Regions from separate parts of the Rhodococcus sp. FG69 genome, predicted to be linked through region 2. Evidence: riboswitches for the same ligand, from Rfam matches in the RefSeq annotation. Region 2 holds a riboswitch; the other holds the start of a gene.
What was found. A riboswitch is a leader RNA that binds a small molecule or an ion and turns the genes downstream of it on or off. The one in region 2 is predicted to bind cyclic di-AMP.
Positions count from the first base shown of each region.

Region 1: it holds a riboswitch for cyclic di-AMP, as region 2 does, so the genes downstream of both, ACODSO_RS20165 (C40 family peptidase) here and ACODSO_RS08105 (transglycosylase family protein) in region 2, are expected to answer to the same signal.

Region 1 is NZ_JBMDIX010000028.1:23,804-28,161, forward strand. Features, by position in the region: gene ACODSO_RS20155 (DEDD exonuclease domain-containing protein) at 1-1,443, opposite strand, end outside; gene ACODSO_RS20160 (hypothetical protein) at 1,693-1,872, shown strand; cyclic di-AMP (ydaO/yuaA leader) riboswitch at 1,988-2,152, shown strand; gene ACODSO_RS20165 (C40 family peptidase) at 2,196-2,729, shown strand; gene ACODSO_RS20170 (C40 family peptidase) at 3,102-4,163, shown strand; gene ACODSO_RS20175 (hypothetical protein) at 4,170-4,358, shown strand, end outside.
Region 2 is NZ_JBMDIX010000007.1:136,866-141,223, forward strand. Features, by position in the region: gene ACODSO_RS08095 (helicase-associated domain-containing protein) at 1-1,306, opposite strand, end outside; gene ACODSO_RS08100 (hypothetical protein) at 1,368-1,556, shown strand; gene ACODSO_RS08105 (transglycosylase family protein) at 1,641-2,255, opposite strand; cyclic di-AMP (ydaO/yuaA leader) riboswitch at 2,264-2,447, opposite strand; gene ACODSO_RS08110 (dynamin family protein) at 2,767-4,185, opposite strand; gene ACODSO_RS08115 (dynamin family protein) at 4,182-4,358, opposite strand, start outside.

The sequences.
Region 1 (4,358 bases), on a different contig from region 2:
GGTCGCCGCCGCAGCGAGCCTGCCGTATCGCACGACCGCGAGTTCCCACCCGCCGTCAGCGGCTCTCCGTGCGACGACGAGTTCGGCAATGGCAGCGATAGCGTGGAGACGGTGCAGCCGCCGCAACACATCGGCCAGAACGGCGAGCCGATCGCGTAGCCGTGCTGCCGATTCGAAGAGGTGGGCATCGGCGAGCGCGGTGACTCTGTCTCTGATTGCGTCGAGGGCACTGGCGTCGTTCCCGCGGGCGAGGGCATGGAAACGCGCGGGCACCGGCGCGTACTGCTCTAGTGAGATCGCCTCGGCGCTGGCAGCCGCACACCCGCCGACCGCTGTCGGCTCGCAATCGTGCACCGCAGATCTCGGAATCCGACGCGTACATGTGCGGATGGCATAGAACTCGGCAATGAGGGCGGCTGCGTCGGCAGCATCGGCGCGAACAGCAAACGGGCCGATCGAGTCCGGTGCTGGTGTTCGTACCACCGACAGGCGCGGAAACGCCTCGGATGTCGTCGTGATCCACCATCCTTTTTTGGGGAACTTCGATCGTCGGTTGTACGGCGGAATGTGGGCACAGAGGAGCCTGAGTTCTCGGACGCCGGCTTCGAGAGCGTGTGCACATTCGACGTGATCGACAGCGACCGCAAGGCCCACCATCTCCTTCATGCGGCCGCGGGTCTCCGACCCGGTGAAGTAGTTGCGAACTCGCCGCTGAAGGTTGTTGGAGGTGCCGACGTACAGAACCTCGTTTCCGGGACCTTTGAAGAGGTACACGCCAGGGGTACGGGGTAGCTGGGCCGCGAGCGAACGTTTGGCGCGCTGTCCGGCGGACACGGTCGGCAGGTAGTCGACGAGCTCTGCGTAGCTGTGTACGCCCTGGTTGCCCACACGCTCGATGAGAGCGTGCAGCACATCGACGGTGGCTCTGGCGTCGTCGAGTGCCCGGTGCGTCGGTTGGGTGCTCACCTGGAAGAGGGACGAGAGGGCGGACAATTTGACGGACGGTGCTTCGTCGCGAGTGAGCACGCGTCGGGCAAGTTTGACGGTGCACAGCACCTGAAACTTGGGCCAGGCGATGTCCAGTCGAGAGGCCGCTGCCCGGAGAAACCCGGTGTCGAACCGTGCGTTGTGGGCAACGAGAACCGAACCGCGGGCGAATTCCAGGAAGCCTGGCAGTACGCGTTCGATCCGCGGAGCGCCGATGACCATCGCGCTGGTGATACCGGTCAACTCCACGATGTACGGGGGGATCGATCGGCCCGGATCGATCAGTGTCGCGAACTCGCCGATGACTTGACCGCCTCTGACCTTGACTGCGCCGATCTCGGTGATCGCCTCGGTATCGGCGCTGCCCCCCGTGGTCTCGAGGTCGACCACGACGAACGTCGTTTCGTGCAACGGAGTGTCGAGTTCGTCGAAGCTCAGTTGGATCGGCAGGCTCACAACCCAGGACGGTAGCGCCGCATACCGACAGGAAGCCGGCGTGATGAGCGTCGGTGGACCGCTGAGGGAAATGTGTCGGAGTGTGCCGTTAGGTTCGGGACGAGCGACCGAAAACGCGAGCTGACCTACGAAAGAGACGAGGATCACATGATCGTCGATTGCGGTGATTGCAGGGTGCGCGACATCTCGTGCGCCGACTGTGTTGTGACGGTCCTCCTCGGGGCTCCGGGATTGCCCACGAGGGATGGTGTGCCCGTCAGTTCGGGGCCGCCTCGAATTGCCCTCGACCAGGAGGAATTGGGTGCGATGGGCATCCTTGCAGAGGGTGGTCTCGTACCGCGTCTGCGTCTCGTGACGGACGGTGAGGAGCCCTCCGGCGATGGGTCGTTATCGCATCGTGACCCCGCGGGCGATCGCCGCGCGATCTAGCACGGAATCGCACTTGACCCGACTCGTCGGCGCGTTGGGGTCGACACGGGGGTATGCCATTTCGTAACCTTCCTGAGACCTTGCGGAGTCTCGCCAGTCCAAACCGGAGTGGCGTCGCAGGGCACCGCCTAATCGGGATGCACGCAAGAGCACCCGTACCGGGAACCCGATTTTTATTGGGGTGAATCCCGCCGAATCGCGAAAGCGACGACGCGGGTAGGGCTGATCTTCCCAGCCCGAACCCGTCAGCTAACTCGGTCGGCGGATGAACGGAAGAAACGGAGCAACCCCTTCTCGTGGCGTCACATACTTCAACCCGTCAGATGCGTCGAATTCTCGTAGCAGGTGCGATCGCCGCGGGTGCGGTCGTTCTACCCGCTGCCCCCGCAATGGCGGCTCCCATCACCATCCCCGGAATCGGCACTTTCGAGGTTCCGGAAATCCCAGGTCTTCCTCCGCTGCCTGCCGAGATCCCGGGCATGCCAGGCGCGCCTGCCCCCGTGGCACCTCAGGTGACGCCGGCAGCCAAGGCCGTACAGGCCGCTGAGTCGAAGATCGGTGCGCCGTACGTCTACGGCGCAGCGGGTCCGAGTTCGTTCGATTGCTCGGGTCTCGTCCAGTGGGCCTACAAGCAGGCCGGAATCAGCCTTCCTCGTACCAGCTACGACCAGGCCGCCGCCGGTACTCCAGTGTCCATGTCGGACCTGCAGCCGGGCGACGTCGTGTCCTTCTACGGCGGTTCGCACTCCGGAATCTATGCAGGCAACGGCAACGTCATCCATGCATCGACATCGGGCGTTCCTGTGAAGGTCGCTCCCGTGTCTTCGATGCCCTCCGATGGAGCGCGTCGCTACTGATCTCCATGATCGACCCCTTCCGACAGCATCAGGTTGCAGCCGTCTTCGGCGCGCCTGATGCTGTTGGTCGTTTTGGGCCGAGATGGTCGGTCGTCACTCACTCGAATGGACTCTCGCGATACCGTTCCGTAACCTAGCCGAGTCCGTCGGTCCAGCAAAGCCGCCGGATCGTCGAGAAATGTCCGAGTTCTACGACTCGATTTCTCCCCGACAGGCCCTACTCATGGGTAGGGTTTGTTTTCCAGACGTTATCGTCGCCCAGCCGGGTGGCTGGGCGACGAAGTTCGTTCCACCGGTGCAGTTCGATCGTGTCCATCCGGTTGCGCTGATCACTTGGCCGGTTCAACAGCAAGAACGGAGACACACTTTCTCGTGGCGACACCGACAGTCAAGCGCGTCACCCGCTCCAAGCGGAGCGTTCTCGCAGCCGCAGTGCTAGCGGCGTGTCTCGTGGTCGGTCCGACTATCCCGGCCAACGCGCAGCCGGGCGTCGACAATTCGTCCGATGCTCAGACGCGTCTGGCCGATCTGTCCCGTGAGTCGGAGCAGACCACCGAGGCAATGCACAACGCCCAGATCGATCTGGACGCGAAGACAGCAGCGCAACGGGACGCCGAAGCCGCCGTCGGTTCGCACCAGGACGCCCTTACGCGCGCGCAGGCTGCACTCGCGGAACTGAAGCCTGCTGTCGACAAAGTCGCCAACGTCAACTATCAGGGTGGGCGCACCAATCGACTGTTTGCCGTCATGGTCAGCGATTCACCTCAGCAGTTGCTCGACCAGATGTCGGCTCTCGACATCATCTCGGCGGAAACCGCTCGCCAGGTGCAGCAGTTCAAGCAGGCCACAGCTGATGCCGCTGCCGCCGAGGACGCAGCACGCACCGCAGCGGAGACCGCCCGGATTGCTGCCGAACAAGCCAAGGTCGTCAGCGACGGCCTCCAGGCGAAGCAGAGCGAACTGCAGGGGCAGATGGCGGAGGTCATTGCGAGTTTCAACGCGCTGTCCAGCTCCGAGCAGGCCGACCTCGCGGGATCGCCGTTGCCCCCGGGCTTCGACCTGTCCAAGATCTTGTCGAACCTCATTCCCGGTTCGGGATCCGGAGCGTTGCAGGCTGGTCTGACCCAGGTCGGGAAGCCCTATGTATGGGGTGCGACAGGTCCCGATGGATTCGATTGTTCCGGCCTCGTCGTGTGGGCGTACAAGCAAGTCGGTAAGACACTTCCGAGATCGAGCCAGGCGCAGGCATCCGGCGGAACACCGATCGATCAGAAGGATCTCCAGCCGGGCGATGTCGTGTTGTTCTACCCGGATGCGTCCCACGTCGGGTTGTACGCGGGCAACGGCAACGTACTCCACGCATCGACCTTCGGGGTGCCGGTGAAGGTGCAGTCCATGGCGTCGTTCCCGTACTACGGCGCGCGTCGCTACTGACACTCGGTGCTGTCGATCCGCGGTGAGCGCTCTGCTGAGAAGCCTCGTTGGGCGCGCCTGGCCGTCGTTGTACTGAGCGTTCTGCTCGGACTGTCGGCGTGCAGTACCGATCCGGTGACGGACACGGAGCCCACCACGGCAACCGCGGTCAATCCGTACGAGGCACAGCGTCGCCAGGGTGTCGAGGACTTACTG
Region 2 (4,358 bases):
TGGTGGCCTCGTCGAGCATCTTCTCCACTGGGCGTAACCCGAAGCGGGCAGCAGACCGTGGTCGCCGCCACGCCAGTCCCCGCGAGACGTCGGTCGGGGTCGTTGCCGTACCCGAACTGAGCTCGGCCAGATATTCGAGGATGGTTCGACGATCGCGAGGTGCGGCGGGAGAGCGCACTTCCTCGGACAGCGCGGCGACGGGTTTGTCGGTGGGATCGCGCATGCCGATCAACCATGGCGCCCGCTGGAGATCGAGCCATGCCGATGCGATCGCGTGCCAGCGTGCGGCGGGAGTTGCAGTGATCCAGGAATCGACTGCGACGGTCGGTGCCCAGTAGTCGTCGCCGGAATCGTTCGACGGCACGGGATCGGGAGTGCCGCTCGCGATCAACGATGCGCCCGCCAGCAGTTCGAGGAGAAGGCTCACCTGCGCCTCGTCGAGGCCGGTGGCCTTGCTGATGCGCTTCGCTTCGCGGACGCCGAGACCACCGGCTTTCAGGGCTGGAGCCGGGCTGACCGCCAGCGCATCGATGACCGCTGCACAGTGCCGTATCAATTCGAGCGCTTCGCCTGCGGCAGTCGCGTTGACGTCGGCGAGAGAGTTCTTGGTCGCCTGTGGCTTCGGCGGTGTCATCGACGTGGGGTCCGAGATCGGTTCGCCGCGCAACGCCTGGCCGACCTGAGCGGGAAGTTCGACGGTCTGCTCGTCGAGCCAGATCAACAGGCCTGCCCGCAAGAGCTTCTGGACGGGCCGGTCGGGTGAGGTGCCCGGGGCGGCGTCGCGGGTGCGCCCGGTGGGCGACGAGCGGGCAAGCGTAGAGAGCAGCTTGCGCGAGCTGTCGTCGATTTCGGCCAGCGCCTCGGTGATGCGCTCCGGGGTCAGGACCTCGGTGGAATCGAGGATGCGCCCGATCCGCCATGGCACCGCATCGCGAGCAGCAGGCGTCATCCGGAGCGAGCGGGTGCCCCAGACCAGTGCACGCTCGCGAAGCGCCGACAGTGCCTTCTCGACTGCCTTGGCGCTTGCTCGCTTGTCGATGGCAGCGTCGAGTTGCGAGCGCGGCACTGGCATCTCGTGGGCGCCCTCGATGGCGAGCAGCTCGAGAATGGTCAGTGCAAGGGTGTCCAGCGTGTCGGCGCTCCGGAGGATCGAGGCCCGTTGCTCGGCTCGTCCGGCGAGCACAGCGATCGTCGACGGCGGCGGCACGGTCAGGTCCGGGCGCAGCGTGAGGGTGCCGACGAGTTCGGTATCGGTACGGGACTTCAACCAGGTGGCGAGGTCCGGTGGCGCTGCTGTTTCGGTCATCGCTTATCAGATTAGTGACCTGGGCTGGCGGATGCCGCAGCGCAGGTGTCAAAATAGGCGCATGGTGAACAAGTCGAAGAAGCCCTACGTCGATCCAGGCTGGCCGGAAACCGCACGCGGCGACCACGCGGTGAGTGAGTTGGCCTCCTCACGCTCGGGAGGCTTGTCTCCTTACGGCGAGGACACCGAGTTCCCGCTGCCCGTGGACCAGTTGCCGTATGCCCACCCCGTGACCGTCGTCAATCGCTAGAACTACCTGCTCCACACCTCAGGCTTCTCCACAACGAAGAAGGCCCCCGAGTGATCGGGGGCCTTCTTCGTCGAGTGTGACGCTTTACTGAGGCAGGAATGCCTTGTTGGCCTGGTAGAACTCGACCAGCTGGGGATCGAGCTGAATTCCCTGGGTCGCGTCCTTGATCAGCGTGGCGATCTGCGGGTCGTTGGTGATGGTCTGCACCGCGCCCGTGATGCCGTCGATGACCTCGGCGGTGCCGTCGACCGTCGGGATGCTGGTGAGGTCGGGAAGCTTCGGTGCCTCGGGAGCAGACTTCGGCGATGCCGGGACACTGCGCTCGGAAGGCGAGCTGCTGAGTCCGAGGCTCGACGAGCAGGAAGGCCATGCGCCCCAGCCCTGCGATGCGAGCACCTTCTCGGCGACTGCGATCTGTTCTTCGCGGCTGGCCTGGTTGGCAGAGGCGGCGTACTGCCCGCCGCCGTGCGAGGTCCAGGTGCTCGGCGAGAACTGCAGGCCGCCCTGGAAGCCGTTGCCGGTGTTGATGCCCCAGTTGCCGCCGGCCTCGCACTGTGCGAGTCGGTCCCAGTCGGAATCAGGGGCAGCACTGGCGGTGCCCGTGAAGGCCAAGCCTGCTGTGCCCATGATCGCGCCGGTTACGGCGACCTTGGCTACGGTGCGGCCGGTGGTGGTCGGCTTGCGATGACGTCCGCTCATACGAGTTGAAATCCTCTCCACTGGCGCCTGCGAGGTCAGCTGTCGGGTTCGGGCTGAGAGGTAGCCCGGCCCAACTCTCCCGAAGGAAATGTTGGGCTTCACCCCAAGGAAAGTTGTGCTCTCGCACAGCTTTCCGGTTATCCGAGAGGACGTGTGGGTCCCCCGTCCTCGTCCCCTGGGTGTTCTTGTGGGGGTCCGTTCCCGCGGGACGAGGTTTGGCGCTGCGGGTACGGAGTCGGCCGAAGTTTCTCAGCCGCCACTGACCGTACTGAAATTCCCCTGGAGTGTCACCATTTGGTAACTGTTTCATTTTCGGCCAGGACTGCTGCATCGCCGAACCCGATTCTGGGTAACGAACGAACCTGCAGCTAGCAGCGTCGGAGTTCCGATGACGCTCAGGCGTTGCCCTTCCGTTACCCCATCGTTATGTGACAGAAGTCACATGATCCAGGTGGGGCTGAAGTGACGAAAGTGACTGGGCATCCAGCTTGGGACCCGGAGGCACCCGCCGTCAGCGGCTCAGGTTTCCGTACGTGTGGATCAGCGCGACCAGTGCGGCATCTTCGGCAGCGGTGAGGGTCACGAGGGCCTGCGTGTGCGCCCAGGCGAGCTTGTCCTGCGCGGCTGCCCGGACGTGGTCGGGCCCGGCGGTGGGGGAGATGCCCAGTCTCGATGCCGGTGTGCTGTGTTCGACGAGACGACGTAGTTCCTGGGTGACCGGAGATGCCGGATCGGCGCCGAGCATCGCTTCGAGATGTCCGAACAGCACGACGGTGTGGAGGGCCGGGTCGGATCGCAGGTGATCGACGATGTCGCGAATGCGCTCGCGCTCGGGGTGGCTGTAGGCGAGGCGGTCGAGTTCGCCGAGGATGCGGTGGGCACGTTTCACCGCCGCGAACGCGCCCAGATGAGAGGCAAGGAGATTCTGCAGTCTCGGCACACCGGAATGCGCGACGAGCCAGTCGTTGAGCGCTGCAGCGCCCTGTGCCGCGACGGTGCGGCCGTGGATCGTGCCGTATTCGCCGAGCAGGTCGACCAATCGGCCGCGCACGTGTGGAGGGACGAGCGCGTCGTCGTCGGAGTCGAGCAGGTCGATCAGATCGAACGGGTCGATCCCGTGCATGGCATGCAGGGCGCGGGCGTCGGCTTCGGTGAGAACTCCGGTGTGCGAGGTCTCGGCGAGCAGACCTGCGATCGGAACGACGGTCATCACGGTGTCGGCGAGCTGGGCCGACAACCGTGTTGCGTGCTCGCCCGCATGCGCGAGCGGATCGCGGGCTCCGAGAGCGCCTTCACCGAAGCCGTCCGCGCGCGACAGCACTCCCAGGGTGGTCAACGGGGTGAAGCCGAGTTGGCGGAGGAAATCGATCTCGTCCGCCCGGGGAGCCCCGTCGAACAAGAACACTGCGGCATCGGCGTCGACGGACGCGGTGCGAGTTTGGTCGTACCCGTCGATGAGGACCCGCCGGGTTCGAGCTTCGTTCTCGGCCGTCAACGTCGCCAGACCCGGGGTGTCGACGAGGGTGTACTCGCGGATCGCGGCCGAGGGCAACCACCGATGCAGGTAGGCGATGTCGTGCGGCGCGATGTCGAGACCGTGGATCCGGCCCCGTTCGGTGTGTACCGGTGCCCGAGTACCGTCGACGAGCACTGCCTCGGCGCGAGCTGGTGCACCCTCTTGGTACACCGAGACAACCCTGGTGGCTTCGAGCGCGCCGGTGTCGGCGATCTTCGCGCCGATCAACGCGTTGACCAGTGTCGATTTTCCGGCTTTGAGTCGGCCGACGATGACGATCCGCGGCGGTGACCACAGGATGGCACCGATGCGGTTGGCGTGGCCGGCCAAGTCCGGGCCGAGTGCCGCGAGGGCGTGCAGGGCGCGATCGAGTCCTGCACGAACCGGGTCGAGCTGCGTTCCTTGCGCCGTCATCGTCCCACTCCGGTGAGTTCGGCAATGAGGGCTTCGGCTCGGGTGATGTTGCCCTTCACCACTTTCAGGTTGTTTTCCAGGCGGTCGCGTTTCTTTTCCCGTACGGCAGTATCCGAGCGGGCACTTTCTTCGGCGTCCTTGATCTGCGACTGCAACTGTGCGATCGAGGTCTT